3 regions of the Streptomyces sp. NPDC020875 genome follow, and region 3 is predicted to be linked to each of the others. Evidence: riboswitches for the same ligand, from Rfam matches in the RefSeq annotation. Region 3 holds a riboswitch; each other region holds the start of a gene.
What was found. Region 3 has a riboswitch for cobalamin ahead of cobN (cobaltochelatase subunit CobN). Riboswitches for the same ligand answer to the same signal wherever they lie in the genome.

Region 1 (4,836 bases), on a different contig from region 3:
GGGGAACCGGCGGCGGATCCGTACCGCGATCGGGACGGCGGCGGACCGCGGCGCCCGCGTCGTCGTCCTGCCCGAGCTGGCGAACACCGGCTACGTCTTCACCGGCCCGGACGAACTCCGGTCCGTCGCGGAGCCGTCCGACGGCCCCACGATCAGGGAGTGGGAGGCGCTGGCCGCCCGGCACGACCTGGTCGTCGTCGGCGGCTTCGCGGAGCGCGGCGAGCACGGCGCGGTCCACAACTCCGCCGCCCTCGTCGACCGGACCGGGCTGCGCGCCACGTACCGCAAGGCTCATCTGTGGAACGGCGAGAAGACCTGGGGCTTCACCCCGGGGGACGGGCCGCCGCCGGTCGTCGACACGCCGTACGGCCGGATCGGGTTCATGGTCTGCTACGACCTGGAGTTCCCCGAGTGGGTACGGCTGGCGGCGCTCGACGGCGCCGAACTGCTCTGCGGCCCGGTCAACTGGCCGCTGTACCCGAGGCCGGAGGGCGAGCGGCCGGGTGAGATCGTCCGCGTCCAGGCCGACGCGGCCGTCAACCGGATGTTCGTCGCCGTCGCCGACCGGACCGGCACCGAACGGGGCCAGGACTGGCTCGGCGGCAGTGCGATCATCGACGCCGACGGCTACCCCGTGACACCACTGCGCCTCGGCGAGGAGGCGGTCCTCACGGCGGCCCTCCCCCTCGCCGACGCCAGGGACAAGGCCATCAGTGAACTGAACGACGTCCACGCGGACCGGCGTCCGGCGCTGTACGGACGTACCCGGGAGGAGCCGTCATGACCACCACCGTCGCCGTCGTCCAGCAGCCGCCCGCCCTGCTCGACCTGGACGAGTCGCTGCGGCGCGCCGCGGCCCACATCGCCGACGGCGCGCGGGCGGGCGCCGATCTCGTGGTCTTCCCCGAGACATGGCTGACCTGCTACCCGGCCTGGGTGTTCGGCCTCGCGGGGTGGCGGGACGCCGAGGCCAGACGCTGGTACGCCCGGCTGCTGGAGCAGAGCCCGGTACTCGACCCCGGGGGCGACGACGCCCTCGCCCCGGTCCGGGCCGCCGCCCGGGAGCACGGGGTGACGGTGGTCCTCGGCCTCAACGAGCGGGCCGCGCCCGCCTCCGGCTCCCTCTACAACTCCCTGCTGACGATCGGCCCGGACGGCGGCACCCTCAATGTGCACCGCAAGCTGACGCCCACCCACACCGAGCGGATCGTCTGGGCGCCCGGCGACGGGGCGGGACTGCGGGTCGTCGACACCCCGGCGGGCCGGGTGGGGTCGCTGGTCTGCTGGGAGCACTTCCATCCGCTGGCCCGGCACTCCCTGCACGCGCAGCACGAGGAGATCCATGTCGCGGCCTGGCCCGACATGCCGGAGAGCCATGTGATCGCGGCCCGCTCGTACGCGCTGGAGGGCCGCTGCTTCGTGGTCTCGGCCGGACTGGTGCTCTCCACCGACGACGTCCCCGCCGATCTGCTCCCCGCCTACCGGGCCGGGGTCGGTCCGGACGCGCCCGAGGACGGTCTGCTCTTCACCGGGGGTTCGAGTGTCGCGGGCCCGGACGGCTCCTGGGTGATGCCACCGGTCTACGGCGAGGCGCGGCTGCTCACGGCGACCCTGGACACCGCCGGGCGGTACGGGGAGACCCTGGACCTCGATGTCGCCGGGCACTACGGCCGCCCCGACGTCTTCTCCCTCTCCGTCGACCGGACCCGGCGCGACAGCGGGGTCGACTTCACGGACTGAGGGCGCCCGGGGCCACGGGACGCGGGGATCACGGGGACGGGGGAGGTCCGGCTGCCGGACCTCCCCTGACAGTGTGCCCGGCGGCACCGTAAGCTGACCGGCGCAGCTGGTTCGCCCCGTCAGCCGGACGGGAGCGTCGTAAGAGGGAACCCGGTGGGAATCCGGGACTGCCCCGCAGCGGTGAGCGGGAACGACCGCCGTCATACGCACTGGGCCCGGCCGGGTCTGGGAAGCGACGGCCAGTAGGTGTCCGCCGGGAATCCGGTGGATGTGCCCGCGAGTCCGAAGACCTGCCCGTTGCCCGCACGCGGACGATTCCGCGCGCGGACATCCCGGTGACCTCGTGGGCGGGTCGGCGTACGAACCAGCGGTGATCCGCGCCGAACCGGCGCGCCGGCACCGCCGGTACGTCACTCCTTCGCAGCCTCGTCCCGTCGCCGGGATCTCAGGGATTCATCTCGTGAAGGAGATCTCCGTGACATCGAAGTCCGCAGCCGCGGCGGCCCGGGCCACCGTGTACGGCTACCCCCGGCAGGGGCGGAACCGGGAGCTGAAGAAGGCGGTCGAGGGCTACTGGAAGGGCCGGACCACCGCCGACGCCCTCCGGGCCACCGCCGCCGAGCTGCGCGCCGCCAACTGGCGCGAACTCGCCGAAGCCGGTATCGACGAGGTCCCCACCGGTGACTTCTCGTACTACGACCACGTCCTCGACACCACCGTGATGGTGGGCGCGATCCCGGCCCGGCACCGTACGGCCTTCGCCGACGACCCGCTCGACGGCTACTTCGCCATGGCCCGCGGCACCCAGGACGTGGCGCCGCTGGAGATGACCAAGTGGTTCGACACCAACTACCACTACCTGGTGCCGGAGCTGGGGCCCGACACGGTGTTCACCGCCGACTTCGGACGGCAGGTCGCGGAGCTGACCGAGGCGCTGGCCCTCGGCCTGACGGCCCGGCCCGTGCTGGTCGGCCCGGTGACCTATCTGCTGCTCGCCAAGCCCGCGCCCGGGGTGGCCGGGAACTTCGATCCGCTGACCCTGCTGGACCGGCTGCTCCCCGTCTACGCGGAGGTCCTGGCCGACCTGCGGGCGGCGGGCGCCGACTGGGTCCAGCTGGACGAGCCCGCCCTCGTCCAGGACCGTACCCCGGCCGAACTCGACGCCGTCGCCCGCGCCTACCGCGATCTCGGCGCCCTGACGGACCGTCCGAAACTGCTGGTCGCCTCCTATTTCGACCGGCTCGGCCGGGCCCTGCCCGTACTCGCCGCCTCGCCGGTCGAAGGGCTCGCCCTCGACTTCACCGAGCACGCGGGCGCCCAGCTGGGCGAGCTGGCCGCCGTCGGCGGACTGCCCGGGAAGCGCCTGGTCGCGGGCGTCGTCAACGGCCGCAATATCTGGATCAACGATCTGGAGAAGTCGCTGGCCACCCTGGGCACCCTGCTCGGCCTGGCCGACCGGGTCGACGTCGCCGCCTCCTCGTCCCTGCTGCACGTCCCGCTGGACGCGGCCCTCGAACGCGACATCGACCCGCAGGTCCTGCGCTGGCTCGCGTTCGCCCGGCAGAAGACGGCCGAGATCGTCACCCTCGCCAAGGGCCTGAGCCGGGGCACCGACACCATCACGGGCGAACTGGCCGCGAACCGGGCCGCGCTGGCCTCCCGCGCGAACTCCCCCATCACTCGCGACACGGCCGTCCGCGCCCGTACCTCGGCGGTCACCGGCGCGGACACCCGCCGGTCGCAGCGGTACGGCGAACGGACCGTCGCCCAGCGCACCCGGCTCGGCCTGCCGCCGCTGCCGACCACCACCATCGGATCCTTCCCGCAGACCGGCGAACTGCGGACGGCCCGCGCCGACCTGCGCGCCGGACGGCTCGACACCGCCGCCTACGAGGTACGCATCAGGGCCGAGATCGCCGAGGTCGTCGCCTTCCAGGAGAAGACCGGTATCGATGTCTTGGTCCACGGCGAACCCGAACGCAACGACATGGTCCAGTACTTCGCCGAACGGCTCACCGGCTACCTCGCCACCCGGAACGGCTGGGTCCAGTCCTACGGCACCCGCTATGTCCGCCCGCCGGTCCTCGCCGGGGACATCTCCCGCCCGGCACCGATGACCGTCCGCTGGACCTCCTACGCCCAGAGCCTCACCGACCGCCCCGTCAAGGGCATGCTCACCGGCCCCGTCACCATGCTGGCCTGGTCCTTCGTCCGCGACGACCAGCCCCTCGCGGACACCGCCCGCCAGGTCGCCCTCGCCCTGCGCGACGAGGTCAACGACCTGGAGGCGGCCGGAACCGCCGTCATCCAGGTCGACGAACCCGCCCTCCGCGAAACCCTCCCCCTGCGCTCCGCCGACCACGCCGGCTATCTGGCCTGGGCGACGGAGGCGTTCCGCCTGACGACCTCAGGCGTCGCACCGGGCACCCAGATCCACACCCATATGTGCTACGCCGAGTTCGGCGACATCGTCCAGGCCATCGACGACCTCGACGCCGATGTCATCAGCCTGGAGGCCGCCCGCTCCCATATGCAGGTCGCCCGCGAACTCGCCGCCCACGGCTACCCCCGCGAAGCCGGCCCCGGCGTCTGGGACATCCACTCCCCCCGCGTCCCGTCCCCCGAGGAAGCGGCCCGCCTGCTGCGTACGGCCCTGAAGGCCATCCCGTCCGAACGCCTCTGGGTCAACCCCGACTGCGGTCTCAAGACCCGCGCCTGGCCGGAGACCCGCGCGACCCTGGAGAACCTGGTCACCGCGGCCCGCACGGTCCGCGCGGAACTCTCCGACGGCTGACGTACGGCCCCGGGGCGCGGGCGCGTGGACGTCCGCGCCCCAAGGGGGGCGTGCGGCGGGTCCCGGGGATGCCGCCCCGCGTCAGGTGGGACCCGCGTCGCCGGGTCGGATGAGCCGGGTCAGATGAGCCGGAAGAGGTCGGCGGCCGTCCGGACGTCCGTCAGGTCCTCGATCGAGCGGAGGTTGTCGCAGAGGGCTTCCAGTACGGAGTCGGTCCGGGCGGCGCGCGGGGCGTCCACGGCCAGGCCGAAGACGCGGAAGCCCAGCCGGGTTCTGGCCTCGTTCCAGTCGCGGGTCCACTC
Region 2 (4,836 bases), on a different contig from region 3:
GCGAGCACGGCCGCGACGGCCGTCAGGAGGGCGATGGTTCTCGATCTGGTCATGGTGGTCCTTCCCGTCTCGGAGTCCGGAGGAGCCGCCCCTTCGAAGCGGGGCCGGTGAAGTCGCGCGACCGGTGGGGCTTCTGCCGGGTGCCTCGCTTCACCGTACGGACGGGGCCGGACGGGTGATGTCGTCGTACGGCACGCGTGGCCGGAAGCCCTCGGCGGCCGGTGGGGCGGTCAATGGGAGCAGCACAGCGGGGGTACCGGCCCAAGGATCGAGGCTCCAGCGATGACCGAACTCCCCGACGAGGCACCCCGGGCGGGCGCCGCGGACCCCGTCGCGCGGCGGCGGGTGGCGCGGGCCGTGCGGAGCGCCGTGGGGGTACTGGGTGCCCTCGCCGTGCTCCCCGCGGCCCTGGCCTTCGGGTCGCCGTCCGCCACCGCGACACCGGGGCTCGGGCCCGTACCCAGGCCGACCGGGCCCGTGGTGGCCCCGGGACCCGGGCCCGTCGAACCGGGGCCCGGGCTGCCGCGCCCCGATATCACCACCGCCGACGAACCGGGGGCCGCGCCGCCCGCGAGGCCGGTCGCGCTGGTGACGCTCGGGGACGGCTTCCTCGCCGGGGAAGGAGCGCGCTGGGCCGGGAACGCGGAGGGGCTCGGCGGCGACGGCGGCGTTCCGGCCGCGCTGCGCGACGCCACGGACCGGACCAGGACCGGGGCGTCCGGAGCCGTACCGCCACGGGTCTATACCGACGACTGCCGCCGCTCCGATGTCCTCACCCTCACCACGGATACCGTCCACCACCACAACATCGCCTGTTCGACCGCCGGGGCCGAGGCGCCGTCCCGGGCCGTACGGAGCCACGAGGCGCAGCTCGAACAGTTGCGGAAGCTGGCCGCCCGGTACGACGTACGGACCGTCGTCGTCTCGATCGGTGGTGACGACGTCCGGCTGACGGACACCATGAAGGCATGCGCCGCCGCCTGGCGCGACCGTACCGACTGCTCGACCGACCGGCGGATCACCGGCCCGGCGGCCGAGCGCGTCGCGGCGGTCGGGGAGAAGGTGGCGGCGGCCGTCGCGTCGGTACGGGCGGCGGCCGATGGCACCGGTTCGCTGCCACGGGTCGTCGTCCAGTCGTATCCGCTGCCGCTGGCCTCGGGAGACCCGGACGCGACGACCCGGCTCGACGAGAACGGCCGGGACCGCTGGGGCGTCGCGGGCTGCCCCTTCTACGACCGTGATCTGCGCTGGCTCGCCACCGGGGTCGGCGGCGCGCTCAACGACCGGATCAGGGCCGCCGCCCGCCGCTCCGGCGCCGACTTCGTGGACGTCGGCGGGCTGCTCGAAGGCCACCAGGTCTGCGGCGGCCGGGCGGCGCGGACCGCCTTCGCCGCCGACGGGACGATCGCCTCGCCCGGCGCCGAACGGGCGGAGTGGGCCCGGTACGTCCCCCGGACCGCGGCCGAACCCCCCGCCGACGAGGCCCGGGAGGTCCTCCACCCCAACTACTACGGGCAGCGCGCGTTGAAGCGGTGCCTGGGGGAGGTCGTGGCGCGGCTGGCGGCCGTACCGGGGGCCGCGCCCGTCGAGGCGGTCTGCCGGGGCGCGGCCGGGATCGCGCCGGAGGACATCGCCGTGACTTTCCCGGCCGCGACCGGCTGACCCGGGTACGCGGGCGGACGGCACCCGTGCCCCGCCGGAGGAGATCCGGCGGGGCACGGGTATGCGCGCGGGCGCCTCGGAGGCCCGGGACCTTCCGGGCGGGCGGGCCCGGTCCCGTAACGTCAGCCGGTCGCCGCCACCGCCCCCGTCCCGGCCGGGCGGGCCTTCGCCGGGATCAGCAGCCGCTCCGCCAACTCCCCGAAGACCAGGCCGAACACCGCCCACAGCGTGGCCTGTACGGCGAGTGTCGCGAGCCGGAACTCCCACAGCACAGCCGCCGGGAACCCCTTCGGCACCTCGTCGAACGACGGCAGGAAGGCATACGCGAGCCCGACGGCCAGGACCAGCCCCGCCGCCGCGATGACCGCCGCGTGCCAGGTGCCGGTACGGGGCGCCAGCGCGCGGCCGGCGATCACCGCCCCCACCGTGAGCGCCACGCCCAGTACCACCATGAGGAAGTAGAGGGTGGTCCGCTGCCCGATGGTGTCGGGATCGCCGACGGCGGGCGGATTCGGCGGGTACTTCAGAAACGGCACGACATAGACGCTCAGCAGTGTGCCGACCGCCACCAGCAGGGCCGTGCCGCGCGGCCCGAAGCGGCCGGTCCGGCCGAGCGCCGCGCAATAGGCGAGCGCCGCGATCCCGCCGACGGCGACCCCGAAGACGAGGACGCCGGTGGCGAGTCCGGCGGTCGACTGCACGGCCCGGCTGACGAGTTCCTCGCCGCCGCCGTGGTCATGGGCGCCCGCCTCCTCGAACGCGATGGCCGCGTCGACCGGACCCTCGCCCAGGAAGTACGCGACGGCCAGGGCGCACACCCCGGCGATCAGGCCCGCCAGCATGCCCCGGACCAGCAGCGCCCGGACGGTCCGGGAGCCGGTGGGCACGGGGGCGTGCCGCTCGGTGTCGGTGTCGGAGTGGATATCGGTGTTGATGTCCGTCGGGTTCATCCGCCGTCTCTCTCCCGTACCGGGGTTCAGTGGCACGGGAAGCCGAGCAGATGACGGCCGTCGTGGACCCATTCGTGGACGCTCTCGCCGGAGACCAGGGCGACCGCGCCCTGCTCGGCGCCGACGAAGTAGAGCAGGATCAGGGCCAGGACGCCGGTGAACAGCGCCCAGGGGGCGATCTCCCGGAGGGAGAGGGGAGTGACGGCGACCGGCGTGCGGGCCGGTGCGGGGGTGAGCGGAGCGGCGGGTACGGCCGACTGGGCCATGACAACCTCCAGGGGGAACAACGCGTCCCGTTCGTGGTGCCCGAGACGAGGACGCCGGGTCTGACTTCCCGCCGGGGAGACGGGTACACAGTGGCGCGACCGTGCCGGATTTGCACCGGACTTCCATCACATCCTCGTCATGTCCACGCGACCGTACCGTGCCCGAACCTCCGCCGCCATGGCGCGTATTCGACTACTCGGGGCCGGATCCCGAGCCCGGGGCGGAAGATGGGACGGACGGCCACAGGAGCGGCCGGAGGGGACGGTGATGTGGTGGTACGGGTCACCCTGCTGACGGCGGCGGCGACCGCGGCGGTCCGCGCCGCCCGGTTCGACCCCGGCGAGGGACTGGACGAGCCGGGCCGGGCCGCCGCCCGCGCCGCCGCGCACCGGGTACCGCGTACCGGACGGACCGTCCTCGCCGGGTCCTCCGCCCGCTGCCGGGAGACCTGCGCCGAACTCGGCCTCGGCCCCGGGCCCCGGCTCGAACCCGGCATCGCCGACTGGGACCTGGGGCGCTGGCGGGGCCGCGGACTGGACGAGACGGCCCGCGCGGAACCCGACGCGATGGCCGACTGGCTCGGCGACCCCGCGTCGGCCCCGCACGGCGGCGAGTCACTGCTCGACCTCCGCGCCCGCGTCGGCGGCTGGCTGGACGGCCTCGCCGAAGGCCCCGCCGGGCACCGGGTACTCGCCGTCGCCGAACCGGCCGTCGTCCGCGCGGCCGTACTGCACGCGCTGGCCCTGCCCCCGGAGACGTTCTGGCGGCTGGACGTACCCCCGCTGACCCTGACCGACCTGTCGGGCGACGGCCGCCGCTGGAACCTGCGCCTCGGTACGCGGCTGGAGGGACGGGACGCGGGACCGTGACGCGGGGGCCGTGACGTCCCCCCGGCCAGGGGTCGGGTGCCGGGCCGTCCGCAAATCCGTGGCCCGCCGGAGCCGTACCCGTCTACGCTGCGCCGCGTGAACCCACCCAGCGGTCCGACCGACCCGCCCGCCACCGGTCTCCCCGAGCTGTACGTTGCCGTGGACGTCGAGGCCGACGGGCCCATCCCGGGGCCGTACAGCATGCTCTCCCTCGGCATGTCCGTCGTCGGCCGCCCCGAACTCGCCTTCTACACCGAACTGCGGCCCATCTCCGACGAAGTCGTCCCCGAGGCCCTCGCCGTCTCCGGGCTCGACCGCGACCGGCTGCTCCGCGAGGCACCCGCCCCCGAGGCGGCGATGGCCCGGGCCGCCCGCTGGGTGGACGGGCTGCGGAAGACCGGCCGCCCCGTCTTCCTCGCCGCGCCCGCCGTCTGGGACGGCATGTTCGTCCACTGGTACTTCGTCCGCTTCACCGGCGCGAGCCCCTTCGGCGCCACCGGCGCCGGAATCGACCTCCGCAGCTACTGGATGGGCCTGACGGGCGCCGAATGGCGCCGCTCCCACAAGAGCACCATCAAGGCGGCGACCGGACTGAAGGGACTTCCGCACACCCACCACGCGGGCGAGGACGCGGCCGAGCTGGCCGCCGTCTTCGACGCCGTGCTCCGGCGGTACGCCCCCGGGCCCGGGGAGCGGCCCCGCCGGGGCGGCGACCCGCGTCGCGGCGCCCCGGACGGCGCCGCGTAACGTCGGCGGGGATCCGTACACCGGCGAGGAGAGCTGACGTTTGACCGAGGAGGAGTTCACGGACTTCTACACCCGCTCCGTGCACCGGCTCACCGGCCAGCTGTACGTCATGACCGGCGACTTCCACGAGGCGCAGGACGTGGTGCAGGAGGCGTTCGTCCGGGCCTGGGGGCACCGGCGGCGGCTGGCCGAGGACCTGGGGCCCGAGGCGTGGGTGAGGACCGTGGCATGGCGGCTCGCCGTCAGCCGGTGGCGGCGGGTCGTCCGGGGCCAGCGGGCCTGGCGGCGGCGCGGCGACCCCGCCGTCAGCGACGGCCCCGGGCCGGGCGCCGTCGATCTCG
Region 3 (4,836 bases):
CAGGGTGCCCGGCAGGATCGTCAGCACCTCCTCGCCCTCGGCGAGCGGCGTCCCGAGCCGGGCCGCAGCCGCCGACACCGATGTCACCCCGGGGATCACCTCGGTGTCGTAGCGGTCCGCGAGCCGCTTGTGCATATGCATGTAGGAGCCATAGAAGAGGGGATCGCCCTCGGCGAGGACCGCGACCGTACGGCCCGCGTCGAGATGGACGGCGAGCCGGGCCGCCGCCTCCGTGTAGAAGTCCTCCATCGCGCCCCGGTAGCCGCCGGGATGGTCCGTGGTCTCCGTGGTGAGCGGATAGACCAGCGGCTCCTCGACATGGTCGGCGCGCAGATGCCGGGCCGCGATCGAGCGGGCGATGGACCGCCCGTGCCGGGCGCTGTGATAGGCGATCACATCGGCCTCGGCGATCACCTCGACCGCCCGGACCGTCATCAGCGACGGATCGCCGGGACCGAGCCCGACGCCGTACAGCTTGCCGCTCATTCTTCCTCGCTCGCGATCGCGTTGAGGGCCGCGGCGGCGATGGCGCTGCCGCCGCGCCGGCCCCGGACCACCAGGTGTTCAAGACCCGAGGGGTGGGCGGCCAGGGCGTCCTTGGACTCCATCGCGCCGACGAAGCCGACCGGGACACCGATCACGGCGGCGGGCCTGGGCGCGCCCTCCTCGATCATCTCCAGCAGCCGGAAGAGGGCCGTCGGCGCGTTGCCGACGGCGACCACGGAGCCTTCGAGCCGGTCCCGCCACAGCTCCATCGCGGCGGCGCTGCGGGTGGTGCCGAGCTTCGCCGCCAGCTGTGGCACGGCCGGGTCGGAGAGCGTGCAGACCACGTCGTTCCCGGCGGGCAGCCGCTTGCGGGTCACGCCGCTGGCGACCATCTGCACATCGCAGAGGATCGGCGCGCCGGCGAGCAGGGCGGCGCGGGCGCTCGCCACCGCCCCGGGCGAGTAGGCGATATCGCGTACCAGGTCGACCATGCCGCAGGCGTGGATCATCCGGACCGCGACCCGGCTGACGTCGGCGGGCAGATCCGCCAGGTCCGCCTCCGCGCGGATGGTGGCGAAGGACTGACGGTAGATGGCCGCCCCGTCCTTCTCGTAGTCGTACGGGGTCACGGTGTTCTCGCTGCTCTCGGTCGTCGTCGTACGGGTCATGGGGCGATCGCCGCCAGGGCGGCGGCGAGCCGGGTGGGGTCGTCCAGGCGGACGGTGTCCGCGGGCCGCCCCGCGGCGGCGGTGGTCAGGTGGTAGCCGCCGTCCGGGGCCGCGACCGCGTCGATCCGGTCGCCCGGGGGGCGGCCGCAGCGGCGCTCGCAGCCGGACCAGTACAGCGGCAGCGGCGAGCGGGCCGCGTCGGCGAGGGTACGGGCCGCGTCCGCCCGTACGTCGGCCCGGGACTTGGCGCAGCCGGGGCGGCCGATGCAGGCGCCGACCCGGGGCCAGGGCGATCCGGCGTCGGTGACCAGCCCGGTACGGGCCAGTCGGCCGAGGGCATCGGCGGTCTCCCGCGGATCCGGTCCGCGGACCGGCACCACGACGCCCCGCCAGGGCGTCAGCCGCAGCTCGGCGTCGGGCGCGGCGGCGGCGACGGCGGTCAGTTCCCGCCACTGTCCGGCCGTGATCGTGCCCAGCGGGGCGTGCACGGCGAGGGCGTCGCCGGTGATGCCCGGCGGCGGGGGAGCCGTCGCCGACGTGTCCCGGGGCGCGGGCCGGGCGTCGATCCCGGCCGCCGTCAGCGCCACACCAATGGCACGTGTCAATTCCTCAGGTGGTACGGGGAGTTCCGCGATCCGCCAGACCCGCGCGCCGCACTCCGCCGCCCGCGCCAGAAACACCTCGGCCGCCAGCAGCGCCGCCCGCGCCGCTTCCCCGTCCGGCACCAGCAGCGCCCCGGCCGAGGCGCCCGCGGTCAGCAGCGCCCCGCCGCCGGGCACCGCCCGTACCGTCAGATCGGCGCCGAGCGCCGCGACGTCCCCCCGGCCGTCGTCGAGGGCGAACAGGAACCGGCCCGAGAGATCCCGGGCCGGTCCGCTGCCGCAGAGCGCCGCGTCCAGCGCCGCCAGCCAGTCGCGGACGTCCCGGACGCCGCGCCCGTCGAGCCCGGCGAGCGGTGACGCCACCACGTTGCGGACCCGCTCGTGGCCGTACGAGGGCAGCAGCCCGGCCGCCGCCAGGGCGGCGGCCAGCTCTGCGGCGCAGCCGTCGGACAGTCCCCGCAGCTGCACATTGCCCCGGGAGGTCAGATACAGCGCGCCGTCGCCCCACCTGTCGGCCGCTTCGCCCAGCGCCGCCGCCTGCCGGGCGGTCAGCACACCCCCCGGGATCCGGACCCGGGCCAGGGCGCCGTCATCGGCCGCGTGCAGCCTCAGCGTCCCCGGGCAGGCGTCGCCCCGGTCCCGTGAGACCGCTGTGGCCTGGGACGACGAAGGAGGAGGGGCCGTGGACATGGCGGCGAGCATACCGACCATCACACCGGACACGCCCTCCACCCTTCGTGGACATGACCCTTACTATGCTCATCGGCGGATCATCCGGTCCGCCATCGCCACGACGGCGACAGGGGAGGAAGCCCGGTGCGAATCCGGCGCGGTCCCGCCACTGTGAACCCGGCCTTCACGGAGCCGGGCGAGCCAGGAACTCCCGCCGTCCGACACCACCCGGGGCGCGGACCCCGAGGAAGGCCAGGCGCCGCATGATCCTGCTCCTGTCGACGTCCGACACCGACCTGTTGAGCGCCCGTGCGGCGACCGGTCCGGTGCCCTACCGCTTCGCCAACCCCGCCCGGCTCCCGCTCGACGACCTGCCCGCGCTCCTCGACGGCGCCGACCTCGTCGTCGTCCGGCTCCTCGGCGGTGTCCGGGCCTGGCAGGACGGCCTCGACCTGCTGCTCGCCGGGGACCGGCCGGTGGTCGTCCTCACCGGCGAACAGGCCCCCGACGCCCAGCTGATGGCCGCGTCCACCGTGCCCGTCGGGATCGCCGCCGAGGCCCACGCCTATCTCGCCCACGGCGGCCCCGCCAATCTGGAGCAGCTCGCCCGCTTCCTCTCCGACACCGTGCTCCTGACCGGACACGGCTTCGACGCCCCGGCGCCCGCACCCTCCTGGGGGCCGCTGGAGCGGACCGCGCGTACCGTCCCGGCCGGGGCGCCGACCATCGCCGTGCTCTACTACCGGGCCCACCACATGAGCGGCAACACCGGCTTCGTGGACACCCTCTGCACGGCCGTCGAGGACGCGGGCGCCCGCCCCCTGCCGCTCTACGTGGCATCCCTGCGAGCCCCCGAACCCGAGCTGATCGAGACCCTGCGGACCGCGGACGCCATCGTCACCACGGTGCTCGCCGCGGGCGGCACCAAGCCCGCCGAGGCGTCCGCGGGCGGCGACGACGAGTCCTGGGACGCGGGCGCCCTCACCCAGCTCGACGTACCGATCCTCCAGGCCCTGTGCCTGACCGGCCCCCGCAGCGTCTGGGAGGAGAACGACGAGGGCGTCTCCCCGCTGGACGCCGCCAGCCAGATCGCCGTACCCGAGTTCGACGGCCGGCTGATCACCGTCCCGTTCTCCTTCAAGGAGATCGACGCCGACGGACTCCCCGCCTACGCCGCCGACCCAGAGCGGGCCGCCCGGGTCGCCGGAATCGCCGTCCGGCACGCCCGGCTCCGCCACATCCCGGCCGCCGGGAAGCGGATCGCGCTCGTCCTCTCCGCCTATCCCACCAAGCACTCCCGGATCGGCAACGCCGTCGGCCTCGACACCCCCGCCAGCGCCGTCGCCCTGCTGCGCCGGCTGCGCGAGGAGGGCTACGACTTCGGCGGCGCCGACATTCCGGGGCTGGAGTCCGGCGACGGCGACGAACTGATCCGGGCGCTGATCGACGCGGGCGGCCACGACCAGGACTGGCTCACCGAGGAACAGCTCGCCCGCAACCCGGTCCGGGTCCCCGCCGCCGACTACCGCCGCTGGTACGCCGCCCTCCCCGAGGAGCTGCGGACCGCCGTCGAGGAACACTGGGGCCCCGCGCCCGGCGAGATGTTCGTCGACCGCTCGGCCAACCCGGAGGGCGATATCGTGCTCGCCGCCCTCCGCTACGGCAATCTCCTCGTCCTGATCCAGCCGCCGCGCGGCTTCGGCGAGAACCCGATCGCGATCTACCACGACCCCGATCTGCCGCCGTCCCACCACTATCTGGCCGCCTACCGGTGGATCGCGGCCTCCCGCGCCGACGGCGGCTTCGGCGCCGACGCCATGATCCACCTCGGCAAGCACGGCAATCTGGAGTGGCTGCCCGGCAAGAACGCCGGACTCTCCGCCGCCTGCGGCCCCGACGCGGCCCTCGGCGATCTGCCGCTGGTCTACCCCTTCCTGGTCAACGACCCGGGCGAGGGTACCCAGGCCAAGCGGCGGGTGCACGCCACCCTGGTCGACCATCTGGTGCCGCCGATGGCCCGGGCCGACTCCTACGGCGACATCGCCAGGCTCGAACAGCTCCTCGACGAGTACGCCCAGATCTCCGCCATGGACCCGGCCAAGCTGCCCGCGATCCGGGCCCAGATCTGGACCCTGATCCAGGCCGCGAAGCTCGACCACGACCTGGGCATGGCCGACCGCCCCGACGACGACGGCTTCGACGACTTCCTGCTCCATGTCGACGGCTGGCTCTGCGAGGTCAAGGACGCCCAGATCCGCGACGGACTGCACGTCCTGGGCGCCCCGCCCGCCGGACCCGACCGGGTCAACCTCGTCCTGGCCATCCTGCGGGCCCGGCAGATCTGGGGCGGCACCACGGCGCTGCCCGGACTCCGCGAGGCCCTCGGCCTGGACGAGTCCGCCGCCACC

Region 1: it holds a riboswitch for cobalamin, as region 3 does, so the genes downstream of both, metE (5-methyltetrahydropteroyltriglutamate--homocysteine S-methyltransferase) here and cobN (cobaltochelatase subunit CobN) in region 3, are expected to answer to the same signal.
Region 2: it holds a riboswitch for cobalamin, as region 3 does, so the genes downstream of both, AB0G74_RS27985 (CbtB domain-containing protein) here and cobN (cobaltochelatase subunit CobN) in region 3, are expected to answer to the same signal.

The regions. Positions count from the first base shown of each region.
Region 1 is NZ_JBFADP010000041.1:18,278-23,113, reverse strand. Features, by position in the region: gene AB0G74_RS23220 (nitrilase family protein) at 1-784, shown strand, start outside; gene AB0G74_RS23215 (carbon-nitrogen hydrolase family protein) at 781-1,740, shown strand; cobalamin riboswitch at 1,880-2,032, shown strand; gene metE (5-methyltetrahydropteroyltriglutamate--homocysteine S-methyltransferase) at 2,216-4,534, shown strand; gene AB0G74_RS23205 (VWA domain-containing protein) at 4,654-4,836, opposite strand, start outside.
Region 2 is NZ_JBFADP010000058.1:26,714-31,549, forward strand. Features, by position in the region: gene AB0G74_RS27970 (hypothetical protein) at 1-53, opposite strand, end outside; gene AB0G74_RS27975 (hypothetical protein) at 283-1,662, shown strand; gene AB0G74_RS27980 (CbtA family protein) at 1,785-2,612, opposite strand; gene AB0G74_RS27985 (CbtB domain-containing protein) at 2,639-2,878, opposite strand; adenosylcobalamin (AdoCbl) riboswitch at 2,889-3,029, opposite strand; gene AB0G74_RS27990 (histidine phosphatase family protein) at 3,149-3,748, shown strand; gene AB0G74_RS27995 (exonuclease) at 3,845-4,495, shown strand; gene AB0G74_RS28000 (SigE family RNA polymerase sigma factor) at 4,536-4,836, shown strand, end outside.
Region 3 is NZ_JBFADP010000009.1:93,691-98,526, forward strand. Features, by position in the region: gene AB0G74_RS07570 (precorrin-2 C(20)-methyltransferase) at 1-486, opposite strand, end outside; gene AB0G74_RS07575 (precorrin-8X methylmutase) at 483-1,154, opposite strand; gene AB0G74_RS07580 (cobalamin biosynthesis protein CobG) at 1,151-2,446, opposite strand; cobalamin riboswitch at 2,515-2,662, shown strand; gene cobN (cobaltochelatase subunit CobN) at 2,692-4,836, shown strand, end outside.